Pseudoduganella dura: one gene and its partner. Each later gene encodes a partner of the first gene's protein in a complex. Links are inferred from orthologs where the notes say so. Each region holds a gene or a part of one and is shown on either strand. Other genes may lie near its edges.

Region 1 (7,657 bases):
TAGCTCAAATTGTGCAAGCTGCAGCTCGTGCCGGGCTGGGCGTTGTACGCATCGGTAAGCAGCTCAGGTCACAAACAAGTCTTCGGCATCGCATCAAGTGCTGTGACCGTTTGCTGAGCAATCCCCATCTGGCCAAAGAGCGGGTGCAGATATACCGAGCAATGAGCCAACGCCTTCTTCAATCCAGGCAATACGTGCAGGTAGCAGTAGATTGGTCAGAAATTCGCGCAGATGGCAGTGCTCAATTGCTGCGTGCAGCAGCCATCATCGAAGGACGCGCCTTTACGCTCTACGAGGAGGTCCACCCTCAGGAGAGGCTCGCGGCATCTTTGGTCCATAAGTGCTTCATGAAGACCCTGAAAACCATCCTGCCAGCGCACTGTCGCGCCATCATCATCACCGATGCAGGATTTCGTGCTACGTGGTTTAAAACGCTCAATCAGCTCGGCTTTGGCTGGGTCGGACGGATACGCAACCGTGATTTGGTGTGCCAACAGAACGGCAACGACTGGTTCGGCTGCAAAAGCTTGTACTCAAGAGCTACCGCAAAAGCGCGCGATTTGGGCTATTTTTTTCATGTCCGCTCCAACCCTGTCGACTGCCGATTAGTGCTGTACAAGTCCAAATCGAAAGGACGGCATTGCTTGACGAAATCCGGTCAACCTGCGCGCGCGCGCCACAGCAAGAAAAACAGCGCTGCCCAATGTGAGCCTTGGCTACTCGCCGTTTCGCCAGCACTGGCACAGCTTCGTGCAGACGACATCATCAAAATTTACTCTGGGCGCATGCAAATCGAGCAGACTTTCCGCGACCTGAAGAATGCCAAATGGGGAATGGCACTGCGACATAGCCAGACTACAAGCCTGCTTCGTCTGGCGGCACTTTTACTAATCGGTGCATTGCTCACTTATGCCTTATGGCTGATCGGCTTAGCGGCACGAGCGGCTGGCTATGAAGTCCACTACGGCAGCCATCCCAAGGCAGGCAGCTGCCTTTCAATCTTCTCGTTGGCAATGCACTGGGTCGACGACTATCGTCGACCCAGACTCTCCCCATCGGCCATCAAATATGCATTTATCGAACTCGTTTCGATGGTCCGCACTTGGGAATTCGAGGGGTAGGCTCAGGGTCAGACCCCATAAATAGGAAATATTTCCAGAATTCGGGGTCTGACCCCGGTTTCGGGCAATAAAAAACGCCGCGTGACGCGGCGTTTTTCATGGGAGGGGCAGGGCTTACTTGCCCGTGATCGAAATCACGTCCGCCCCCGGCGCGCCGAACATCTGCTCCTTCAGCAGGTGCAGCTGGTCGCGCACCTGCGCGGCCTTCTCGAACTCCAGGTTCTTCGCGTGCTCGATCATCAGCTTCTCGAGGCGCTTGATCTCCTTTGAGGCCTGCTTCTCGTTCATCGTCTCGTACTTCGCGGTCTCCTGCGCGGCTTTCAGGTTGTCGGCCTGCTTGCTCGGGTCGTACACGCCGTCGATCATGTCCTTTATGACCTTGTTGACGCCGCGGGCGATGATGCCGTGCTTCTCGTTGTGGGCGAGCTGCTTGGCGCGGCGCCGCTCGGTCTCGTCGATCGCACGCTTCATCGAATCGGTCATCTGGTCCGCGTACAGCAGCGCCACGCCGTTCAGGTTGCGCGCCGCGCGGCCGATGGTCTGGATCAGCGAGCGCTCGGAGCGCAGGAAGCCTTCCTTGTCGGCGTCCAGGATCGCCACCAGCGATACTTCCGGCAAGTCGAGGCCCTCGCGCAGCAGGTTGATGCCGACGACCACGTCGAACGTTCCGATCCGCAGGTCGCGCAGGATTTCAACCCGTTCGACCGTTTCGATATCGCTGTGCAGGTAGCGCACCTTGATGCCGTGGTCGCCCAGGTATTCGGTGAGCTGCTCGGACATCCGCTTGGTCAGCGTGGTCACCAGCACCCGCTCGTTCTTGGCGATGCGGTCGTTGATCTCGGAAAGCAGGTCGTCGACCTGCGTGCGCGCCGGGCGCACGATCACCAGCGGGTCGACCAGGCCGGTCGGGCGTACCACCTGTTCCACGACCTGGTCGGCATGTTTCTGCTCGTAGTCGGCCGGCGTGGCGGAGACGAAGATCATCTGCCGCATCTTGTTCTCGAATTCCTCGAACTTCAGCGGGCGGTTGTCGAGCGCCGACGGCAGCCGGAAGCCGTAGTCCACCAGGTTCGTCTTGCGCGAGCGGTCGCCGTTGTACATGGCCGACAGCTGGCCGACCAGCACGTGCGACTCGTCCATGAACATCAGCGCATCCTTCGGCAGGTAATCGATCAGCGTCGGCGGCGGCTGGCCCGGCATCGCGCCGGACAGGTGCCGCGAATAGTTCTCGATGCCTTTCGTGAACCCGATCTCGGCCATCATTTCCAGGTCGAAGCGGGTGCGCTGCTCGAGGCGCTGTTCCTCGATCAGCTTGCCTTCCTGGCGGAAGAACTCCAGCCGGTCGCGCAGTTCCGCCTTGATGCTTTCGATCGCGCGCAGCACCGTCGAGCGCGGCGTCACGTAGTGCGAGCCGGGGTAGACGGTAAAGCGGGGAATCTTCTGGCGCACGCGGCCGGTCAGCGGGTCGAACAGCTGGATCGACTCCAGCTCGTCGTCGAACATTTCCAGGCGCACCGCCAGCTCGGCGTGCTCGGCGGGGAAGATGTCGATCGTATCGCCCCGCACGCGGAACGTGCCGCGGCCGAAGTCGACCTCGTTGCGCGTGTATTGCATCTGGATCAGGCGGGCGATCACGTCGCGCTGGCTGAGCTTGTCCTTGGCGCGCAGCGTCAGGATCATCTGGTGGTATTCGTTCGGATTACCGATACCGTAGATCGCCGACACGGTGGCCACGATGACCACGTCGCGCCGCTCCATCAGCGACTTCGTGCACGACAGCCGCATCTGCTCGATGTGCTCGTTGATCGACGAGTCCTTCTCGATGAACAGGTCGCGCTGCGGCACATAGGCTTCCGGCTGGTAGTAATCGTAGTACGACACGAAGTACTCGACGGCGTTCTGCGGGAAGAATTCGCGGAACTCGCTGTACAGCTGGGCCGCCAGTGTCTTGTTCGGCGCGAACACGATCGCCGGACGGCCCATGCGGGCGATCACGTTGGCCATCGTGTACGTCTTGCCGGAACCCGTCACGCCGAGCAGCGTCTGGAACGACAGGCCATCCTCGATGCCTTCGCACAGGCTGTCGATCGCCGTCGGCTGGTCGCCGGCGGGCGGGAAGGGCTGGTGCAGCTTGAACGGCGAGCCAGGGAACGTCAGCACGGTGGGCTCGGGGGCGCCAGCCAGTGATAAATCAGCCATGAAGTCAGACCTTTGCTAGAATAGGGAGTTGCACACCACACTGTGCAGTCATGGCACAGCGGCCAGCACACCTGTTACCGCCGTGCCTTGCAATTGCCGTGCCCAGTCATCACTGCGCAAGACAATCGCTGCATCGTACTTATTACATCGTACTCATTGCATCGTACTCATTGCATCGTAATTGCTGCCTGTAATGCTCACCCGCTGCGAATCGCATTCAATCGAATCCAATCCTATCATGACGAATCCTTCCGTTTTCAGTGCCATCGAGATGGCTCCGCGCGACCCGATCCTGGGCATCACCGAAGCCTTTAACGCCGACACCAATCCCAACAAGATCAACCTGGGCGTGGGTGTTTATTATGACGACAACGGCAAAGTGCCGCTGCTTTCGTGCGTGCAGAAGGCTGAAAACATCCTGATTGAACAGCCGGCCCCGCGGACGTACCTGCCGATCGAAGGCCTGGCCGCGTATGACAAAGCGGTGCAGGAGCTGGTATTTGGTGCCGACAGTGCCGTAATTCAAGAGCGCCGCGCGATCACCGTGCAGGCCATCGGCGGCACCGGCGCGCTGAAGCTGGGCGCCGACTTCCTGAAGCGTTTTTCGCCCGCTTCGGAAGTCTACATCAGCGATCCGAGCTGGGAAAACCACCGCGCGCTGTTCGAGAGCGCCGGCTTCAAGGTCAACAATTACGCCTACTACGACGCCACCACGCACGGCGTGAATTTCGCCGCCATGCTGGCCGCGCTGAAGGCGATGCCGCAAGGCGCCGTCGTGGTACTGCACGCCTGCTGCCATAACCCGACCGGCGCGGACCTGTCCCAGCAGGAATGGGACCAGGTGATCGACGTGGTCGTGACCGGCGGCCTGATCCCGTTCCTGGACATGGCTTACCAGGGCTTCGGCGCCGGCATCGCCGAAGACGGCGCCGTGGTGCGCCGCTTCGCCGCCACCGGCGTGCCGCTGCTGGTGTCGAACTCGTTCTCCAAGTCGTTCTCGCTGTACGGCGAGCGCGTAGGCGCGCTGTCCGTCGTGGCCGCCACCGCCGAAGAAGCTTCGCGCCTGCTGTCGCAGCTCAAGCGCGTGGTGCGCACCAACTACTCGAACCCGCCGGTGCACGGCGGCAAGGTGGTCGCCACCGTGCTGTCCACGCCGGAACTGCGCCAGCTGTGGGAAGAGGAACTGGCGGCGATGCGCGTGCGCATCAAGGCAACCCGCGATTCGTTCGTGCAAAAGCTGAAGGAAAAGGCGCCGGGCCACGACTTCGACTTCGTGCGCGAGCAGGTCGGCATGTTCTCGTACTCGGGCCTGACGAAAGAACAGGTCGGCAAGCTGCGCGAAGAATCGATCTACGCGGTGGACACTGGCCGTATCTGCGTTGCCGCGCTGAACTCGAAGAACATCGATATCGTTGTTGACGCGATCGCTAAAGTTCTCTAAAATCCTGCTTCTTCGTTGACGTAAGTCAGCGGAGAACAGAAAGCAGTATCAAGAGTAGTAGAAGTATCGGGCAGCAGACAGTACCTTGAAGCAAGCTTGCAGATGTTGCTCGGAACGTATAAAATGCTGCCTCTAATCCCTGATAGCTCAGTCGGTAGAGCGACGGACTGTTAATCCGCAGGTCCCTGGTTCGAGTCCAGGTCGGGGAGCCAGAATCAAGTGAAAAGCCCAGCCGCTTCGGTTGGGCTTTTTGCGTTTTACTCGTCGAGTCGGAGCGGAATATGGAAAACAACGATCAGCGTTACCTGGTGCAGCAAAACAAAATCAGCGACGGCGATAAAAAGCCGCCCGTCTTCGCGAAGGTCATGCGCAGCAAGGAAGGCGTGTTCGAAGGCGTTTCCTTCATCAAGAACAAGGAAAAAGCCACCGTGATGACGACCGCGCAGGCACAGGAAGTGATCGACTGGGCCGCGAAGAAGAAAGCGGCGGCGCATGAGTATGTGACCAAGGTCATTTGCCTGGGGCAGTAGGCGGGAACTCTCCATGCCTGATTGATGCCGGACCCTGTCGATCCGCAGGTCCGGTTCGAGTGAATGGGCCGCAGCAAAAGGCCGCACGCGAGTGCGGCCTTTTGCATTGAGGCGGCATCAAAGCAGCCGCCGCGCCGCTACCGCCTCGACATCGATCGCCCCGCTGACGGTGGTGTACACCACGGTCACCGCCAGCTCGACCGTGCTGATGATCTCGAGAATCCCCGAGCTCAGCGGCAGGTTGCCATCCGTAGGCGCGCCCAGCATCTGCTGCTGCAACCGGCAGCAATCGTCCATCGTGGCCGTGTGCGGCGGCAGGGTGATGACATCCATCGCGGTGATCTTCGCCACCTGCGGCTCGCGGCCCACCGCGGCGCCGGCCAGCACCAGCGGGATCACGCGTTTCAATACCGGGGCGGGGCGCTCGGACAGGTTGTGCAGGTTGATTTCCGTGGCATAGCTGCCCGGCGCCAGCGGCGCGCAGCCGCAGCAGTTGTCGTCCTGGTGGCCGCAGACGAAATTCACGCTCCACACGAACAGCCGGATGTCCGCCGCGCCGACGGTGACGGCGGGCCGGTCCGGCTGGCCGATCACGATGCCCGGGGGTTCGCCGCTGGCCACGTCCCAGCAGACATCCACCCGGTAGCTGCCGTTGCCCAGGTCGGCGACGGGGCTGGTGATGAGCGAGCCGGGGCGGGGCGCGATGGTCATGTCCTCGGCGCGGCCGGGGCCGAAGCGGTTGCCGTACCTGTCGCGCGGTGTAAACGTCATGCGCATGCAGTCGCGGCCATCGGGGCCGGGGCCCAGCGGGTCGGTCGTGACGATCGTGTTGCCGCCGTCGATGCCCACGTCCACGTGCTCGGTCCACACCAGCTCGCGCATGCCGTCGCATGCGCCGTAGCGGGCTTTCGCATGGAATGTGTAGTGGCCTTCCATGCGCAGGTAGTCGGGCAGCCGGATGCCGGCCGAGCCGCCCGCTTCGAACGCGCCGCGCGTGTTGGCGGCATCGTCTTCCAGCGTGAAATGATCCTGCACATAATTGATCGCCGGCGGGCCGCCGCCTTCGATCGCCTTCAGGGTGGCCTGGCGCGGCGGGATCGTGTCGCCGTTGATGGGCAGTGCCGGGCCCAGGCCCGCGTCGCTGAGGATGTTGCCCAGGCCTTTGTCCGGCCGCGTTACCGTCAGCTCGGCGTGCACGTGCTGCGGCCAGCTGTGGTCCGCGTGGCGGATGCGCAGCAGCGGTGAAATCTCGTCGCCGGTGTAGCGGCGGCGCCGCTCCTCGGGTTCGCGCAGCAGCCGCGGGCCGCCGGCCGGGATGATCGAGACGAAGAAGCGCAGCGCCGGCGCGGGCGGGGGGAATTCGCCGCCGCCACCCGGGCGCAGCACCTCGATTTGCCATGCGCCGTCGCGCTCGCCGCCTTGCGGCAGCGGCACGCGCAGGTAAGCCCAGTTGCGGCCCTGCGAACTCTCGACGCCGGCCGTGGCGGCGTTGACGATCGTGCCGCCCGGCGTGCGGAAGCGCACGTCAAGCCAGGCATCGGTGCGGTCCCAGCCGACGACGGCCGTCAGCCGTTCCTCGCCGCATACGTTGAACGTGACCGGCGCCGCATCGGCGCCGGCCGGCAGGTCGGTCTCGGGGTCGAGCAGCACGCCCGCCTCGAAGATGTTGCCGAACGCCTGCGAGAAGAATTTCAGCAGTGCGAGCCCGCCGCTGGCGCGGGTGAACAGGCCGCCGTGACCGGATGCGAGCGCCGACAGCAGCGGCCCGTTCAGGTTCGCATCGGACCCGAGGCCGATCGCGTGGACGTCGATGCCGGCCAGCGACGGCTCCACGGTCGCGATCGACGGCGACTCGTTTTCCAGGCCGTCCGTCAGCAGCAGGATCGCGCGCGGATTCGCGCCCGGCATCGGGAATTGCGCACGGGCCGCATCGAGGCCGCTGCCGATGCCGGTCCTGCCGCCGGAGGCCAGGCTGCCGACGATGCCGCCGGCAAAGGGCGGCCCGCCGATCAGCATGTTCTTGTTCGGATCGGTCACGGGCGCGATGGCGAACGTGGGCGGGCCGGCATTGGTGCTGAACGAGACGAGGCCGGCGCGGTTGCCGGTGCCGGCGCGCACCAGCTGCACGAACAGCGATACCGCGTCCTTCGCGGCATCGATCTTGCGCCGGCCGGTGCCATCGGCTTCGTCCATGCTGCCCGAACGGTCGATCACGAGCATCACGTCGCGCGTGATGGGCGGCGGCGGGGACGGGGCGATCTGCGTGAGGAACGTGGCCGTGGGGAAGTAGGACAGCTGCGAGCCCGTGCAGGGCGTGCCGTTCGACAGCACGCCGACGATGCGGCCGGCGGCGTCGAACAGCCCCG
Region 2 (7,742 bases), 2.8 Mb from region 1 along the record:
CGATGCCACCCGTAAAGGAGTGATGCGGCGTTCCGGCCCGGGCGCGGCACCTTCCCGATCGCGCCCGGGGCAGTCATTCCCACCCGAACTTTCATAGATTCTCATGGCAGTCTTTACCTCGGTCAGCCTGGACGACGTCCAGCCCTGGATCGCGCAATTCCCCCTCGGCCGTGCGCTGGCCCTCAAAGGCATCGCATCCGGCATTGAAAACAGCAATTTCTTCCTGACGACGGAACGCGGCGAATACGTCCTCACCATTTTCGAAAACCTCGACTTCGAGCAGCTGCCGTTCTACCTGCAGCTGATGCGCCACCTGGCCGGCCACGGCGTGCTGGTGCCGGCGCCGGTACCGAACGACAAGGGCGAACTGTGCGTGGCGCTGCACGGCAAGCCGGCCGCGATCGTGTCGAAGCTCGAAGGCAGTTCCGAACTTGCTCCACAGCCGGTCCATTGCGCCGGGGTGGGCGCGATGCTGGCGCGGATGCACCTGGCCGGCCGCGACTTCCCGCTGCACCAGCCGAACCTGCGCGGCCTGGCATGGTGGCACTTCGCCACGCCGGCCGTGCTGCCGCACATGCCGGAGCCGGAAGCCGCGCTGCTGCGCGCCGAAATGCACTTCCAGGAAGCGTTCCATGGCAGCGACCTGTACAAGCGCCTGCAGCAGGGGCCCGTACACGCCGACCTGTTCCGCAACAACGTGATGTTCGACGGCGAGCGCCTGACCGGCTTCTTCGACTTTTACTTTGCCGGCTGCGACACCTGGCTGTTCGACGTGGCGGTAACGGTCAACGACTGGTGCGTGGACCTCGATACCGGCGTGCTCGATGAGGCGCGCGTACGGGCGTTCCTGGATGCATACCACGCGGTGCGGCCGTTTACCGCGGACGAGCAGGAAGCATGGCAGCCGATGCTGCGTGCCGGCGCACTGCGCTTCTGGCTGTCGCGCCTGTACGACCTGCACCAGCCGCGCGCGGCGGAAATGCTGACACCGCACGATCCGACGCACTTCGAGCGTATCCTGCGCGAACGCATCGCCACGCCGGCACCGGGTCTCGCCGCATGAACCCGACACCGGCAAGGATGGGATGGGACTGGGTAAAGCAGGGCTTCGGCATGCTGCGCAAGCAGCCGGCCGGGCTGACGGCGCTGTTCTTCGGCTACATGCTGGTATCGATGTTGTTGAACATCCTGCCGCTGGTGGGCGCGATCGCCCACGCGGTGCTGACGCCCGTGTTCGTGATCGGTTTCCTGCGCGCCGCGCGCGACGTGGAGGCGGGCCGGATGGTACTGCCCCGCACGCTGATCACCGGCTTCCGGGAACCGGCCTTCGGCAGGCTGTGCAAGCTGGGCGGCCTGCACATCCTGGCGATCCTTGCCGCCGTGACGATCATGATGCTGTTCGCCGATACGGACGTGCTGAAAGGCAAGTCGCCCGAAGACCTGCAGCCGTCCCTCGCGCTGATGCAGGAAGTGATCCGCTTCCCGGGCCTGCAGGTCGGCTTCTTCCTGTATGTGGCGGCGCTGCTGGTGATCACGTTCGCCGCGCCGATTGTCTGCTGGAACGGCATGGGCCCGGGCAAGGGGCTGTTCTACAGCTTCTTCGCGATCAAGCGCACCGCCGGCGCATTTCTCGTGTTCGTGCTGAGCCTCGGCGCGATCGCGTTCGGCACCATGATGGTATTGCGCCTGGTGTTCGGCGCCGGCGCGGTCGGGCAGGCACTGATGGGCATGGTATCGGTGCTGCTGTTCGGCATCGGCCATATCGCACTGTATTTCCCCTATACACATATCTTCGGGCCGTTACCGGACGACAAGGCGGCGCCCCCGGTGCCCTGACGCGCGGCCGGGTTTGCGGTTGCCGCGCAGGCGCCGCACTGCCCGGCCTCAAGCGGGTTTCAACAGGTGCCCCGGCGCATCGACCAGTATAATGGGAGGATGCAGAATCTCCTCCACAACCTCAATCCCGAACAACTCGCCGCCGTCACCCTGCCGCCGCAAAACGCCCTGATCCTGGCCGGCGCCGGCTCGGGCAAGACGCGCGTGCTGACCACGCGCATCGCCTGGCTGATCCAGACCGGGCAGGTGTCGCCGGGCGGCATCCTGGCCGTCACCTTCACGAACAAGGCGGCCAAGGAAATGCTGGCGCGCCTGTCGGGAATGATGCCGATCAATACACGCGGCATGTGGATCGGCACCTTCCACGGCCTGTGCAATCGCCTGCTGCGCACCCACTACCGCGATGCCGCCCTACCCCAGTCGTTCCAGATCCTCGACACGCAAGACCAGCTGTCGATGATCAAGCGCATGCTGAAGGCGCATAACGTGGATGACGAGAAGTTTCCGCCGAAATCGGTGATGTACTTCATCAACAACAACAAGGACCAAGGCCTGCGTGCCGGCCAGGTCGAGGCGTACGACGCCAACGAACGCAGGCTGGTGGAGCTGTACCAGCTGTACGACGACCAGTGCCAGCGCGAAGGCGTGGTGGATTTCGCCGAACTGCTGCTGCGCACGTATGAACTGCTGAGCCGGAACCAGCCGCTGCGCGAGCACTACCAGCAGCGCTTCCGCCACATTCTCGTCGACGAGTTCCAGGATACCAACAACCTGCAGTATGCGTGGCTGAAGCTGATCGCCGGCCACGGCGCGGGGCACGGCGGCGCGCTGTTCGCGGTGGGCGACGACGACCAGAGCATCTATGCGTTCCGTGGCGCCAACGTGGGCAACATGGCCGCGTTCGAGTCCGAATTCTCGGTGAAGAACCTGATCAAGCTGGAGCAGAACTACCGCTCGCACGGCCACATCCTCGATGCGGCCAACGTGCTGATCGCGAACAACAGCCGCCGCCTGGGCAAGAACCTGCGCACGGACGCGGGCCATGGCGAACAGGTGCGCGTGTACGAGGCCACATCGGACCTGCAGGAAGCGCAGTGGATCGTCGACGAGGCGAAGAACCTGATCCGCGAAGGGTCGCCACGCAGCCAGATCGCGGTGCTGTACCGCTCGAATGCACAATCGCGCGTGATCGAGCATGCGCTGTTCTCGGCCGCCATTCCCTACACGGTGTATGGCGGCCTGCGCTACTTCCAGCGCGCCGAGGTGAAGCACGCGATCGCCTACCTGCAGCTGATGGACAATCCGCACAACGATTCGGCATTCCTGCGCGTGGTGAACTTCCCCACGCGCGGCATCGGCGCGCGCACGCTGGAGCAGTTGCAGAACGCCGCCGAAACGTATGGCATCTCGATGTATGCGGCGGTGCCCTACATGGTCGGCAAGGCCGGCTCCTCGCTGGGAGCGTTCGTCAAGCTGGTGGAAGGCGTGCGGTTCGAAACGCAGCAGATGGCGCTGCCCGAACTGGTGCGCATCACGCTGGAATCTTCCGGCCTGCTGCAGCACTACGCCAACGAGAAGGAAGGCGCCGACCGCGTGGAAAACCTGGAGCAGATGGTCAGCGCGGCCACCCAGTTCGTGGGCGAGGAAGGCTACGGCCAGGGCGCGCCCGCGCACCTGGGCCCGCCGGCCGACGCGCAGGCGGGAGCGGCCATCGTCAATGCCGATGGCGTGGAGATCATGGATGCGGATGCGCCGCTGTCCACCGTGATGTCGCCGCTGTCGGCGTTCCTGGCGCACGCGTCGCTCGAAGCGGGCGACAACCAGGCGCAGGCCGGCCAGGATGCGATGCAGCTGATGACGGTGCACTCGGCCAAGGGCCTGGAATTCGACAACGTGTTCATCACCGGCCTGGAAGAAGGCCTGTTCCCGCACGAAAGCAGCTCGAAGGAAGAAGGCGGCGTGGAGGAGGAACGGCGGCTGATGTACGTGGCGATCACGCGCGCCCGCAAGCGCCTCTACATGTGCTTCTGCCAGACCCGCATGCTGCACGGGCAAACCCGCTACAACGCGAAGTCGCGCTTCTTCGACGAACTGCCGGAGGAATCGCTGAAGTGGCTGTCGCCGCGCGTGCAGTCGCACTGGTTCGCGAACAAGAAGGCGCAGTGGGAAGACGTGAAACTGGACGGCGGCAGCGACAACGCGATCGCCCAGCGCATCGCGCAAAAGGCCACCACCGGCTCAGGCTGGCGCATCGGCGAATCGGTGGCGCATGCCAAGTTCGGCGAGGGCGTCATCGTCAACCTCGAGGGCAGCGGCGCCAATTGCCGCGCGCAGATCAATTTCGGCAGCGCCGGAATGAAGGTGCTGGATCTGTCGGTGGCGAAGCTGGAGCGGCTGGGCAGGTAGCTGGCGGTGCGTGAAAACCGGTGTCGCCCGGCCAGGCATTGCCTTGCCGGGGCCCTTCGGGGCGGCTGACACCGGAATTTGCGATCGTTCCGGTTATCCCTGCTTGCCCCCCACCTCCGCAGCCTGCCCCTTGCGCAGCGCCTCATCGATCAGCGCCCGCGTTGCCCTGTCCGCCGCGGTGCTCAACCGGCCCTGCTCGCGGCCCAGTTCATCCATCTTCCGCCCCAACACATCCATTGGCGCCGACAACTCGGCCATCCGCGCGTGCAGCGTTTTCAGCGGCTCACGGCTGCCATCCACTTTCCCGGCTTCATGGGCCATCGTTTCCGACAGGCGGGCCATGCGCTGCTGCAGTGGCTCCATCTGCTTCTGCACCAGTTCCATCTGGCGCGACAATGCTTCGCGGCGCTGCACGCTGTCCGTCGATGCCATCCGCCCGGCCAGCTCCTCCAACCGCCGGCCCAGGCGTTCCTGCATGCGGGCAAGCGCGCTCAACTGATGCTCGGTGTTGTGCGCCAGCTTGTCGTCGAACGCGGCGGCAACGTGGGCGCTGATCTGCTCGCCGAGCGCTTCCATCTGCCTGCCCTGCCGTTCCATCGAAGCGCCCTGTTTTTCCATGGCGGCGCCCAGCTTTTCGGTCGGTGCCCAGGCATCGCGCACCCTGGCCACCAGCGCGGGATCCTTGACGACGTAGGACTTGCCATCCTTCCTGAACCAGATGAAATCGCCCTTGAATCCTTCCTTCGCGCATTGCAGGTCGTCGATGTCGCGCGTGTCGAACGCGCCCACCCGCATCGGCGCACTGCCGCCGCGGACGATCGCATACGATTCGAGCGACCGGCCCGGATGGACGATGTGGATGCCTTCGTTCAGCCCGAGCCGCGGGGCCGGTGGAGCAGCCGGGGCAGCCGGGGCGGCTGGTGCCGCTGGGGCCGGTGGAGCAGTCGGGGCGGCTGGCGCGGCCGGTGCGGCTGGTGCCGCCAGCGCGGGAACGGCAGGCACAGCCATTTTGGCCATCGGTGGAGCTTCGGGTGCTTCGGGTGCTTCGGGTGCTTCGGGTGCCTCGGGTGCTTCGGGTGCCTCGGGTGCCTCGGGTACCTCGGGTGCTTCGGGCACTTCCGGCGGCGCGGACCAGCCGGCATCCTGCAGTGCCGGCGCGCGGGCCGGCGACATGGCCTGCGCATCCGGCTGCGCATGGGCATACAGCATCATGCAGGCGGTGCACAGGCCCAGCAAGGGAGTGGCGATCTTCCAGCTGAGCGGCTGCGCGGCGGGGCGCACCAGGCGTTTGATACGGGACATGAGGTCTCCTCCGTGTGCCGCGGGGGCAAAATGCGAAGTGGAGAACTGGAACTTGTCCAGTTCCGACAAGGCCAGGGCCAGCCGCCGTGGCTCGCCGAGCACGCTTGCGGCAAGGTCGTCGGCAATCTGTTCCCGTTCGATGCGGATGCGCTTGCTCAACATCCACACGCCGGGGTGGTAGAACAGCAGGATCTCGATTGCACTCTGCACCAGGTTCACCAGGTAATCGTGGCGCCGGATATGCGCGAGTTCGTGTGCCAGCAACGCTTCCAGAAAATGTGGCGGCATGCCGGTGACCAGCGATGCCGGCAGCAGCACGATCGGGCGCCAGCAGCCGGCCGTCATCGGTCCTTCCAGGTCTTCGCCGGAGACGCCGAGGCGGATCGGGCGCCGGATGCCGATGCGCAAGGCGAGGCGGTCCAGCCGCTCCTGCCACCCGGCATCCGGCTGGTAATGGCCGGCCAGCGTCCGCTGCCGGATCCACTGCAGGCCCAGCGACAGCCGCAGCGTCATCAGCGCCGCACCGCCGGCCCACAGCAGCACCAGCCATGGCATCTGCCGGCGCAGCAGGTATTCGAACGATGTCAGCTGGTCCGCGTCGACCAGCACCGGCACGTGCGCGGCGGGAATCGCGCCCGCGCCCACGGCCCCCAGCAGCGGATCGTGCGGCACCGGCATTGCGTAGCCGGACTGCAGCGCTTCCTGCATGCGCCAGGCGATGCCGCCCACCGGCAGCGCCGCGCACAGCAGCAGTGCCGCGCACGCGACGGCGTAGCGGGCCTGCGGCCGGGCGTTGCGCAGCAGGTGCAGGGCCAGCGCGGCGGCGCAGCTGATCAGGAACCCCTGCCAGACGAAGTGCAGCAGCGACCAGCCAATCGCGGGAACCAGCGTATCGAACAGGCTGTTCATGCCGCGCCTCGCGCGGCAGCGCTTGTGGCCGCGCGCGTGAGCGCGGACCGGTTGTCGTGATTCGTCATGACGCGGCTCCTGGTGAAGTGAAAACCAGATTAAGGCAAGTAGAAAACTTTGTCTAGAACTTTTTGTCTACATTGCCGTGCGACGGGCTCATTGAACTGTAGTCATCGGCCGATGGGACGTGCGGGGATTTGCGACGGATTGCAGGATTGGCGGAGTGGAACGCAGGGACCTCAGCCGAGATGCACGTACTGCACGTTCAGGGTGATCATCTCGCTGTAGCGCAGTACGAACGAATCGCCATCGACAGCATAGAAGCGGCTGGCCTCCGCCGCGCCGTCAGCGGTACCGGGTTTGTCGTTTGCCAATGGCCGGCGGGCAACGCCCTGCAGCACCAGCCGGTCGAGCTGACCTTCCGAGTCGAAGTAGAAATTATCCAGCACGCCGGTGTACAGCATCGCTTCCTTTCCGACCTCGACGATTGCAGCGACGATGACGAAATCCGGTGCCTCTTCCTCTGGGAAATCCGCGCCGGTGAGCAGGTAATACCAGGGCGCTTCGTGAAACCGCAACATGGGACGCAGCGGCGACGAGGCTCGATCGAGGCGATAGGTGGTTATCGCCCAGCGCAACAGCATCGGGAAAGCAAATGACGCAAACAACAACGTCACGAAATATGCCGCGATCCAGCTGAAGTCCTCCGCCACGGCAGCGACCGCTGCGATCTGGCTGGCCGGAGCGGACGACAGAAGCTGCATTAGCACGATGGGCTCGAACTGCTGACCGAACAGCAGGTACGACAGCGCCAGCCATGCCAGGTGAGCGACCGCGGCGGACATCACGGCACCGGCTGCGATGCGGCCGAACGGCGAGAAATCCAGGGAGGTGCGCTCGACCCGCTTGAAGCGAATGCGGAAAATGAAGCCGGGAAGAAGAACGAGAAAGACGATGAGCGCAGGCAGGGCCACGTTCATGGATCGAAGCCGCCGGCCTGTTCAGGCAGCTTTGGCTTTGGGAACGATCCGGGGACTGATTTTTACTGTTTCACCGTTAGGCCGGCGAAATTCGAATTCGCTGCGCGGTGCCCCATCGGATGCACCGCGGGTAAGAAACTCGCGCAAATGCTTCCGGGCGACCGGATCGGCAAGGACTTCGGATGCCAGCTGGCTTTTGAGCGCTTTCATAATCTGCACTATGCCACATTTCAAAGCCTGATGGCATGCCCGTTGTACTTGCGCCCTGTCAGGCGCCGTGCCCGGGCGCCGGCCAGCCCTGCGGGCGGG

Evidence for each region. Proteins that work in one complex are often made in the same cells at the same time.
Region 2: the proteins of uvrB (region 1) and GJV26_RS09225 are in contact, whole or in part, in a crystal structure (PDB 7EGT), measured with the Thermus thermophilus proteins. The link is inferred for Pseudoduganella dura from one-to-one orthologs. Residues at the interface, in WP_096411307.1 of Thermus thermophilus: Glu23, Leu25, Arg26, Asp27, Gly28, Glu29, Arg30, Phe31, Arg55, Glu326, Asp327, Phe328, Glu379, Ser382, Gln383, His398, Gly400, Arg401; in WP_096412145.1 of Thermus thermophilus: His654, Arg656, Phe657, Gln666, Asp668, Glu669, Lys680, Arg681, Leu682, Ser683, Lys685, Tyr686, Ala687.

What each region holds. Positions count from the first base shown.
Region 1 is NZ_WNWM01000002.1:4,929,450-4,937,106, forward strand. What follows is about bases 779-3,703. They hold uvrB (excinuclease ABC subunit UvrB), read right to left. Parts: upstream 3,321-3,703; coding sequence 1,236-3,320; downstream 779-1,235. Other genes in these bases: GJV26_RS21565 (IS4 family transposase), read left to right, coding at 779-1,121; GJV26_RS21575 (amino acid aminotransferase), read left to right, coding at 3,559-3,703. Also shown: more of GJV26_RS21565, read left to right, coding at 1-778; more of GJV26_RS21575, read left to right, coding at 3,704-4,761; GJV26_RS21585 (hypothetical protein), read left to right, coding at 5,043-5,291; GJV26_RS21590 (vWA domain-containing protein), read right to left, coding at 5,409-7,657. UniProt on the Escherichia coli protein: The UvrABC repair system catalyzes the recognition and processing of DNA lesions. A damage recognition complex composed of 2 UvrA and 2 UvrB subunits scans DNA for abnormalities.
Region 2 is NZ_WNWM01000002.1:2,092,534-2,100,275, forward strand. The notes cover bases 1,579-4,588. They hold GJV26_RS09225 (UvrD-helicase domain-containing protein), read left to right. Parts: upstream 1,579-1,935; coding sequence 1,936-4,242; downstream 4,243-4,588. Other genes in these bases: GJV26_RS09220 (BPSS1780 family membrane protein), read left to right, coding at 1,579-1,836; GJV26_RS09230 (M56 family metallopeptidase), read right to left, coding at 4,336-4,588. In the rest of the region: GJV26_RS09210 (hypothetical protein), read left to right, coding at 1-23; GJV26_RS09215 (homoserine kinase), read left to right, coding at 104-1,063; more of GJV26_RS09220, read left to right, coding at 1,060-1,578; more of GJV26_RS09230, read right to left, coding at 4,589-6,453; GJV26_RS09235 (DUF6338 family protein), read right to left, coding at 6,693-7,433; GJV26_RS09240 (hypothetical protein), read right to left, coding at 7,455-7,643. UniProt on the Escherichia coli protein: A helicase with DNA-dependent ATPase activity. Unwinds DNA duplexes with 3'-5' polarity. Translocates on single-stranded DNA with 3'-5' polarity. Initiates unwinding more efficiently from a nicked substrate than double-stranded DNA.